2 regions of the Streptomyces huasconensis genome follow, and region 1 is predicted to be linked to the other one. Evidence: riboswitches for the same ligand, from Rfam matches in the RefSeq annotation. Region 1 holds a riboswitch; the other holds the start of a gene.

Region 1 (4,854 bases):
CCCTCTCCTACCCGGAGGGCCACCCCTACCACCACACGCCGATCGGCTCCATGGCCGACCTGGACGCGGCCACCCTGGAAGACGCGCGCGCCTTCTTCCGTACGTATTACGCGCCCAACAATGCCGTCCTGTCGGTCGTCGGCGACATCGACCCGGAGCAGACGCTCGCCTGGGTGGAGAAGTACTTCGGGTCGATTCCCTCGCACGACGGCAAGCAGCCGCCGCGGAACGGCTCCCTCCCGGAGCGCATCGGCAAGGAACTGCGCGAGGTCGTCGAGGAGGACGTGCCGGCCCGCGCCCTCATGGCCGCGTACCGCCTCCCGGAGGACGGCACGCGCGCGTGCGACGCCGCCGACCTCGCCCTCACCGTCCTCGGCAGCGGCGAGTCCTCCCGGCTCTACAACCGCCTCGTGCGCCGCGACCGTACGGCCGTCGCCGCGGGCTTCGGCCTGCTGCGCCTCGCCGGCGCGCCCTCGCTCGGCTGGCTGGACGTGAAGACCTCCGGTGACGTCGAGGTGCCGGTCATCGAGGCCGCCGTCGACGAGGAGCTGGCCCGCTTCGCCGCGGAGGGCCCCACTCCGGAGGAGATGGAGCGCGCCCAGGCCCAGCTGGAGCGCGAGTGGCTCGACCGGCTCGGCACCGTCGCGGGCCGCGCGGACGAACTGTGCCGGTACGCGGTCCTGTTCGGCGACCCGCAGCTCGCCCTCACCGCCGTGCAGCGCGTGCTGGACGTCACCGCCGAGGAGGTGCAGGAGGTCGCCAAGGCCCGCCTGCGCCCGGACAACCGAGCGGTGCTCGTCTACGAACCCCTGGCCGCCGACGACGAGGCCGCCGAGGGCACCGAGGCCGCCGCCGAGACCGCAGAGGAAGAGGAGGCGGCGAAGTGACCGAGGCCGCGACGATGCAGTTCCACCCCCAGCCCCAGGCCGGCACGGCCAAGCCGTGGGCCTTCCCCGCCCCCGAGCGCGGCACGCTGCCCAACGGCCTCACGGTGCTGCGCTGCGACCGCCCCGGCCAGCAGGTCGTCGCCGTGGAGGTCCACCTGGAGGCGCCCCTGGACGCCGAGCCGCAGGGCCTCGACGGCGTCGCCACGATCATGGCGAGGGCCTTCAACGAAGGCACCGACAAGCACTCGGCGGAGGAGTTCGCCGCCGAGCTCGACCGGTGCGGTGCCACCATGGACGCGCACGCCGACCACCCCGGCGTCCGCGTCTCCCTCGAAGTCCCGGTCTCCCGCCTGCCCAAGGCGCTCGGCCTGCTCGCCGACGCCCTGCGGGCCCCCGCCTTCGCCGACAGCGAGATCGAACGCCTCGTACGCAACCGCCTGGACGAGATCCCGCACGAGGCGGCCAACCCGGCGCGGCGCGCCGCCAAGGAGCTCTCCAGGCAGCTCTTCCCGGCGAGTTCGCGCATGTCGAGGCCCCGCCAGGGCACCGAGGAGACGGTCAAGGCCATCGACTCGGCCGCGGTCCGCGCCTTCTACGAGACGCACGTCCGGCCGGCCACGTCCACGCTGGTGATCGTCGGCGACCTCGCCGGCACCGACCTGGACGCCGTTCTCGCGGACACCGTCGGCACCTGGACGGGCGACACGGCCGAGCCCCGCCCGATGCCCGCGATCACCGCCGACGACACGGGCCGCGTCGTCATCGTGGACCGCCCCGGAGCCGTGCAGACGCAGCTTCTGATCGGCCGCATCGGCCCGGACCGGCACGACCGGGTCTGGCCCGCCCAGATCCTCGGCACGTACTGCCTGGGCGGCACCCTCACCTCCCGCCTGGACCGCGTCCTGCGCGAGGAGAAGGGCTACACCTACGGCGTACGGGCGTTCAGCCAGGTCCTGCGGTCCGCCCCGGACGGCACGGGCGCCGCGATGCTCGCCATCAGCGGCTCCGTCGACACCGCCTCGACGGGGCCCGCGCTGGAGGACCTCTGGACGGTCCTGCGCACCCTCGCCGCGGAGGGCCTGACCGACGCGGAGCGCGACGTGGCGGTGCAGAACCTGGTGGGCGTGGCCCCGCTCAAGTACGAGATGGCCGCCTCCGTGGCCGCCACCCTCGCCGACCAGGTCGAGCAGAACCTCCCGGACGACTTCCAGGCGCGCCTGTACCGGCAGTTGGCCGCGACCGGCACCGTGGAGGCCACCGCGGCCGTCGTGAGCGCCTTCCCGGAGGACCACCTGGTGACGGTCCTCGTCGGGGACGCCGCGCAGATCGAGGAGCCCGTCAGGGCGCTCGGCATCGGCGAGGTGACGGTGGTCGCGGGCTGAGGCCCCGTCAGGACGCCAGTTCGGTGGTAGCGCGACCCCGGTGACCGTTTCGGTGACCGGGGTCGCCTACTCCCCATATGTCCGAATTCATATGGTGGTTGCATGTCTGGCGTGTGGCGTGCGCTACAAAAACGGCCTTCTGTTTGTCGATTGAAAGACGGTCCGTTTAGCGTCAGTCCGACTGTTCGTCACGCATCACGTCGCATCCGCGGCACCGGACAGCCATCGCCGAGTCCCCGTACGGCGCGAGCCAGGGGAGCCGGGGACCCACACGTCCCTTGGGGTGAATCGGGCACCTTGCCGTCAGGCGAGGGACTCGTAGGAGACCTTCCTGCTCCGAACCCGTCAGCTAACCCGGTAGGCGAGAAGGAAGGAAAGGATCAGCCGCTTCATGGCGTTCACCCGTGCCACCGGGAAGCACCGTCGTCCCAGCCGCCTCACCCGCACGACCGCGAACGTCGCGGGAGTGGCCGCGATCACCACCACCGGTGTCATCGGAGGCCTGGCCGCTCCGGCGCTCGCCGCCGCCGACGACGCCGCTCTCGAACACACCGGGCTCACCCAGGCGATCTCCGTCGGCGACTCGCTCGCCGACAGCATCGACGCGCAGGCCGCCGCCCAGCGGCAGGCCGCCGACGACGCGGCTGCCGCCAAGAAGGCCGAAGAGGCCGCCAAGAAGAAGGCCGCCGAGGAGAAGCGCAAGGCCGAGGCCGAGCGCAAGGCGAAGGCCAAGCAGGAGCGCGAGGCCAAGGAGCGCGCCGCCCGCGCGGCCGAGCGCAAGCGCCTGAACACCTACGTCTCCCCGATCTCCGGCTCGTACGTCTCCACGGGCTACCAGACCGGCGGCGCGATGTGGTCCTCCGGCAGCCACACCGGCGTCGACTTCCACGCCGCGTCCGGCACCCCGGTGCACGCGGTGGGCGCCGGTACCGTCGTCGAGGCGGGCTGGGGCGGTGCCTACGGCAACAACGTGGTCATCAAGATGAACGACGGCACGTACACCCAGTACGGCCACATGTCGTCCCTCGGCGTCACGGTCGGCCAGACGGTCACCCCGGGCCAGCAGATAGGCCTCTCGGGCTCCACCGGCAACTCCAGTGGCCCGCACCTCCACTTCGAGGCCCGCACCGGCGCGGAGTACGGCTCGGACATCGACCCCGTGGCGTACCTTCGCTCGCACGGCGTCAACGTCTGACCTCTCCGACGCGCTCAGCGCCTCACCGAAGGCCCCGGCTCTTGCGAGCCGGGGCCTTCGCCGTTTCCGGCGCCGTTTCCAGGCCCGCCCGCGCTTGGCCAAAAGATATCCATGAATTCCGGCCCCCCATCGGAAATTCCGAAGTCCTGCAATAGAGTCGCGAGACAGTCACGCACGAGTGTCGGTCGACCGCGTTTCGCGGGGATCAAAGCGGAGGTCCGGTCATGCGCATTCCCGCGCAGTCGGTATGCACGGCCATCCGGGACGACATTGTCGCCGGGGTCTACGAAAGGGGCGGCCGGCTCACCGAGGAGCTTCTCGCACGTCGCTACGGCGTCTCCCGCGTCCCCGTGCGCGAAGCCCTGCGCACCCTGGAGGCCGAGGGTTTCGTCGTCACGCGCAGGCACGCGGGCGCCTGTGTCGCCGAGCCCACGGAGCAGGAGGCCGCCGATCTCCTGGAGCTGCGCACGGTGCTCGAACCGCTCGCCGCGGCCCGCGCCGCGCACCGCCGCACCGAGGCGCACCTCAAGGTCCTGCGCGGGCTCGTGCGGCTGGGCCAGGAGCGCGTGCGGAGGGGGCAGGGGGAGGATCTGCGCTCGCTGGGCGGCTGGTTCCACGAGACGCTCGCCCAGGCCTCCGGCAGCCCCGGCCTCATCACGCTGCTCACCCAGCTGCGGCACAAGCTCGCCTGGATGTACGTCGTGGAGCCCCCGGCCGCGCCCGCCGTCTCCTGGTCCGAACACGCGGCGATCGTCGACGCGGTGGCCCGCGGGGACGCGGAACGGGCCAGGACGCTCACCGCCGGCCACGCGGGCCGGGTGACGGCCGCGCACCGGTTGCGCCATGCGCGGCGGGACGACCGCGTGAGGGACATGCAACAAGCCGTAAACACGGTGGGCCTCCCGAATTAACGCGCGAGCCGTATACAAAGAGGGTGGCCGTCAGGAGAGCGCCCCCGAAAAAGAGCCGAGGGTTTTGGCGCTGCCGGGTGGTTATCTTTGCTGGCGAATTCACCGGCCGCCCCGCAGGTCATAATCCGACCGCCGAAAGGCCGCGAGCGAAAACCGGGCGGAAGGCTCGGCGAAAGGTCGGGTGGAAACCGAACGAAAAGGGCCCACCCCGTGTCCAGGGTGGGCCCTTCGAAGGAACTGCGTGGGTCAGACCGTCTCCGGGAGCTCCTCAAGGCCCTCCGCGACGAGCTTCGCCAGACGGTCGAGGGCGGCGTCCGCACCCTCGGCGTCGGAGGCGAGCACGATCTCCTCGCCGCCCTGGGCGCCGAGGCCGAGCACCGCGAGCATCGAGGCCGCGTTGACCGGGTTGCCGTCGGCCTTGGCGATCGTCACGGGGACGCCGGCGGCCGTGGCCGCGCGGACGAAGATGGAGGCGGGTC
Region 2 (4,854 bases), 5.7 Mb from region 1:
GTGGTGGCCTGCGGGCGCAACCGCAGGGAGGAAGCGACCGCCCCGCCCGGCCGGCTCGCTCTGCCGAGGATCGCGGAGGCCGGGCCGTGACGCCGGACGCCGGGCCGGGGCAGCGCCCCCGGACACCGCTCTCAGGCGTCGAAGTGGCGGCGCGACGCCTCGATGTGACCGAGGTGGCGGTGGGTCCATTCACACATGGCGTCGACCGTGGCACGCAGACCGCGGCCGGCGTCGGTGAGGGTGTACTCGACGCGGGGCGGCACGGTCGGGTGCACCTTCCGCTCCACGAGGCCGTTGCGCTCCAGCATGCGCAGGTTCTGCGTGAGCATCTTGTGGCTGATGCCCTCGACCTCGTCCCGCAGGGCGCTGAAGCGCAGCGTGCCGTCACCGAGCGCCTCGATGATCAGGAGCGCCCACTTGTTGGCGACGTCCGAGAAGATCTCCCGCGCCAGCGAGTCCGCGCGCCTGAGGTCCGCGTCCTCAGGCAGGCCCTTGAGCAGTTGTTTGGTCACCATCAGGTTCCCCAGTCACCGAAAAGTGCGTTCTTCCAGGTCGGCGGTCACTCTCCTACAGTTCCCGGGTAACCACAAGAGAGCACCTCAGGGAGGGGCGGACACCATGACAGCCATCGACGTCTTCGAGCACGGCATTCCGGCCGAGAGCGACTTCGGCTACGCGCAGGCGATCAGGTCCGGCGAGCTGATCCACGTCTCCGGACAGCTCTCACTCGACGAGGCGGGCGCCTTCCGCTATGCGGACGACTTCACCGCCCAGCTCCAGGCGACGTACACCAACCTGGACAAGATCCTGGGCCATTACGGCGCCACCCGGCGCCAGGTCGTCTCCCAGAACCTGTATGTGGTGGACCTTCGGCAGTACGCCACGGCGGCAGCCGAAGGCAACCTGGCCTATTTCGGCGGCCACCGTCCCGCCAGCACGGTCGTCGGCGTCACCGACCTGACCTTCCCCGGCCAGGTCGTCGAGATCAGCTTCGTCGTCGACATGCGGCTGCCCGCCTGATCGCACTCGCCTCGCAGGTGGACCTGGGCATCCCCTCACGCACCGAACGTACGTCCTGTACATTTTTGACGGAGCTGGTCTCGTCCGTCGACCCGTACAAGAGAGGCGTGCCATGTACCGTCCGTCCGCCCGTCATGTCCTGCCCGAGTTCACCGAGCGCACCAGCTCGGGGACGCGGACCATGGACCCGTACTCCCGGCTGCTCGAAGAGCGGATCGTCTTTCTCGGCACGCCTGTTGACGACACGTCGGCGAACGACGTGATGGCGCAGTTCATGCATCTGGAGTACCTCGCGCCGGACCGTGACATCTCGCTGTACATCAACTCCCCCGGTGGCTCGTTCAGCGCGATGACCGCCCTCTACGACACGATCCGGTTCGTCAGCTGCGACGTGGAGACGATCTGTCTCGGCCAGGCCGCCTCGGCCGCCGCCGTCCTGCTGGCGGCCGGCACCCCCGGCAAGCGGTACGCACTGCCCGGGGCCCGGGTCCTGATCCACCAACCCTCCTTCTCCGAGCCGATCCAGGGGCAGGCCAGCGATCTGGCGATCCAGGCCGACGAGATCGCGCGGACCCGGGAACTCCTCGAAGAACTGCTCGCGCGGCACACGGGACAGAGCCGTGAGCGGATCACCGCCGACATCGAGCGGGACAAGATCCTCGACGCCCGGGCCGCCGTGGAGTACGGGCTCGTGGACCGGATCGTCGCGAGCCGCAAGACCTCGTCCGGCACGCACGGGACGAGGTGACCCGCGGATGCTGCCACCCGAGCTGCCCCCGCTGCCCGCTCTGACCCGCGCGGAGGCCGAGCTGATCGACCGTTACCTGGAAGTCGTCGACCTGCTCGGCCGGATCAACCCCGCCCGCACCGAGCACACCTACGGCGGTCTGCGCGCCGCACAGGCCCTGGTCGGCCGGGCGACGGCCCTGCGGGACGCGCTGACCCTCATGCATCAGCGCGGCGAGAACGAGGTCCACGCCGCCACGCTCGCCCGGGCGCTGCGCGTCCTGGACGGCGAGCGGCGGGCCGGGCGGGTGGGCGTGCCGCCGTCGGCGGGCCGGTGAACCGCCCGCCGACGGCCTCCCGCCCGCGGGAGGCGGCCACCCGCTGAACGACGCGTTCCGTTCGGTAGAACGTCCGGTTCCGTTTCGAAACGGACCAGATGGGCTACCTCAGTTGGCGTATTTGGGACTCCCTTATCACGCGGCCGGGAGTTGCGCGAAACACCTACGACGAGAGCGGAATGGATCGTTCCAGTGCTGGTCGAACCGTCGTCAGACACGGCCGCGGAAGGTCGAATTCGGCAGCGTCCACCCGAACAGGTCAGTCGTGAGTAGCCTCACAAAACGTCGTTTCGACTCGGTTTTCGAGCTGTTTTCGGGTCAAGATCCCTTCCGACGACATGCCTCCGCCACAGCGGCGGGGCGATCCGGGCGGACGCCGAGTCCTGCCGCCGCCCGGATGACCGGTCGACATCGGTGCATCGGCAGGAGTGGAGGACCCAATCAAGGCGGGCCCGTCCGGAGAGTCCGGACGACGCCCTTGGGGTGAAGCCGCAGAGCATGACGCGGCCGGGCATCTTCGCCTGCCCGAACCCGACAGGTCATCCTTCACAGGCGGCTGACGAAGGGTTACGCATGACCGCGCTGAATCACGTTCCGTCGCTGCTCGGCAGGACCGGGGCCGTCTCGGCCCTCACCCTCGCCGTTGTGGGCGGCACCGTCATGGCCCCCGGGCTCACGTCGGAAGCCGAGGCAGCCACCCACGGAACGAAAGCGCTCAAGATCGCGGCGTCCAAGAAGGGCTCCCCGTACAGCTATGGAGCGGTGGGACCCCACCGCTTCGACTGCTCGGGCCTGACGCTGTACTCGTACAAGCGCACGGGCAAGAAGCTGCCGCGCACGGCCGCCGCGCAGTACAACAAGACGCGGCACATCGCCAAGTCCCAGCGGGCCCGCGGTGACCTGGTGTTCTTCCACTCGGGCCGCAACGTCTACCACGTCGGGATCTACGCGGGTGACGGCCGCATCTGGCACGCACCGAAGAGGGGGACCGTGGTACGCAAGGACAAGATCTGGAGCAAGAGCGTCTGGTACGGCCGGGTCCGCTAGCCCGCCTGCCGCGCCCGGCCGGCCGCGGGGGTCCGTGGACCCGCATACCGCGCCCGGCCGGGCACACGCCCGGCACCGTCCGCAGTGCGTCCGGCACGGCGGGCGGGGCCGCGCGACGAGAGGCCGCCCCCTCCGCGTGAGGGGGCACCCTCACGTCCGCAGGGGTGCGAGGAGCAGCGCCAGGCCCAGCGCGCCGAGCGCGGCGCCGGTGACGGCTTCGACGGCCCGTGCGGCGCGCGGCCTGCGCAGCCACCTGCCGAGCCGGTCCACCGTGAGGGCCACGACCGGGAACCACAGCAGGGCGAGCGCCACGACGACGCCCGCGAGCAGCAGCGTCCTCGGCATCGCCGGGCTGCCGTCCGGCACGAACTGCGGCAGCACACTGAGGAACGTGAGGGACGCCTTCGGGTTCAGCGCGTTGGTGAGGAAGCCCTCCCGCAGACCGCCGCCCCGCTCCATCGGCTCGTGGCCCGTGGACGGCCGCGGCCGCGTCGCGGAGCGCACTGCGCGCCAGGCGAGATACAGCACATAGGCGCCGCCGACGATCTGCAGCGCCCCGAACAGCGCGGGCACGGCCGTGAGGACCGCCGCGACGCCCGCGACCGCCAGCGCTGTGTGCACCAGCAGCCCCGCGACGACACCGACCGCGCAGGCGACTCCCGCCCTGCGTGAGGAGAGGGCGTTGCGTACGACGACGGTGAAGTCGGCGCCCGGCAGGGCGACGATGCCCGCGGCGACGCCCGTGAAGGCGACCAGTTGTGCGTCCATGCCGCCCAGCCTGCCGGGCGCGAGCCTTCAGCAGGTATGTGGAATATCCTGGGTCTGCCTTAAGCATCCGTTTAGCCCGACCCTACGCGCCCGGTCCTGTGCCCGGCCCTACGCCCGGCCCTGCCGAAGCGCGCGCCGCCGACGGGAGATCCGTATGTACGACCCCACGCGGCTCGCCGCCCTGATCGCCGTCTCCGAGGCCGGTTCGATCACCCGCGCCGCCGAGCGCCTCGGCTACACCGTCCCCGCGCTCTCCCAGCAGCTGGCCAAGCTGGAGCGGGAGGCGGGCGCCGCGCTTCTGGTGCGCCATCACCGCGGGGCCCGGCTGACGGGCGCGGGCGAGCTGCTGGCGGGGCACGCCCGCCGGGTGCTCGACGAGATGGAGCGGGCCCGGCACGAACTGGCGCGGCTCGCCGGGCTCTCGGGCGGGAGGCTGCGCCTCGGCACCTTCCAGACGGCGGGCATCCACCTGCTGCCGCCCGTCCTGTCGGCGTTCCGCAGGGCCCATCCGGAGGTGGGTCTGACCGTGACGGACCGCGAACCACCGTCCGGTGTCGCGGCCGTGGCGGAGGGCGCGGTCGACCTCGCCCTCACCCATACGTACGAGCCCGCCGACCCGGTGCCGCTGCCCGCCGCGGTGTCGGCCGAGCCCGTCCTGGTGGAGGAACTGGTCCTGGTGACCCAGCCGGGGCACGCCCTCACCAGCGGCACGTCACGGCTGCCGCTCACCGGGCTGACCGGTCAGCCGGTGATCAGCATGGCGCCCGATCACCCGCCCCGGCAGGCCGTGGAGCGCGCCCTCGCCGAGGCCGGGGCGGCGCCCGCCGTCGTGGTCGACACGCCCGGCTACGCCTTGGTCTGCGCCCTGGTCAGCGCGGGGCTCGGCGTGGCCGTGGTACCGGAGATGGTGGCGCGCACCGCCTCGACACCGGTCGGCATGCGGCTCCTCGACCCC

Evidence for each region. A riboswitch is a leader RNA that binds a small molecule or an ion and turns the genes downstream of it on or off. The one in region 1 is predicted to bind cyclic di-AMP.
Region 2: it holds a riboswitch for cyclic di-AMP, as region 1 does, so the genes downstream of both, J2N69_RS01975 (C40 family peptidase) here and J2N69_RS27900 (M23 family metallopeptidase) in region 1, are expected to answer to the same signal.

What each region holds. Positions count from the first base shown of each region.
Region 1 is NZ_CP086119.1:6,135,710-6,140,563, forward strand. Features, by position in the region: gene J2N69_RS27890 (M16 family metallopeptidase) at 1-887, shown strand, start outside; gene J2N69_RS27895 (M16 family metallopeptidase) at 884-2,269, shown strand; cyclic di-AMP (ydaO/yuaA leader) riboswitch at 2,486-2,647, shown strand; gene J2N69_RS27900 (M23 family metallopeptidase) at 2,661-3,464, shown strand; gene J2N69_RS27905 (GntR family transcriptional regulator) at 3,689-4,375, shown strand; gene J2N69_RS27910 (HPr family phosphocarrier protein) at 4,622-4,854, opposite strand, start outside.
Region 2 is NZ_CP086119.1:445,264-450,117, forward strand. Features, by position in the region: gene J2N69_RS01950 (cytidine/deoxycytidylate deaminase family protein) at 1-90, shown strand, start outside; gene J2N69_RS01955 (winged helix-turn-helix transcriptional regulator) at 132-515, opposite strand; gene J2N69_RS01960 (RidA family protein) at 619-1,020, shown strand; gene J2N69_RS01965 (ATP-dependent Clp protease proteolytic subunit) at 1,133-1,768, shown strand; gene J2N69_RS01970 (hypothetical protein) at 1,776-2,084, shown strand; cyclic di-AMP (ydaO/yuaA leader) riboswitch at 2,487-2,654, shown strand; gene J2N69_RS01975 (C40 family peptidase) at 2,658-3,131, shown strand; gene J2N69_RS01980 (LysE family translocator) at 3,282-3,899, opposite strand; gene J2N69_RS01985 (LysR family transcriptional regulator) at 4,054-4,854, shown strand, end outside.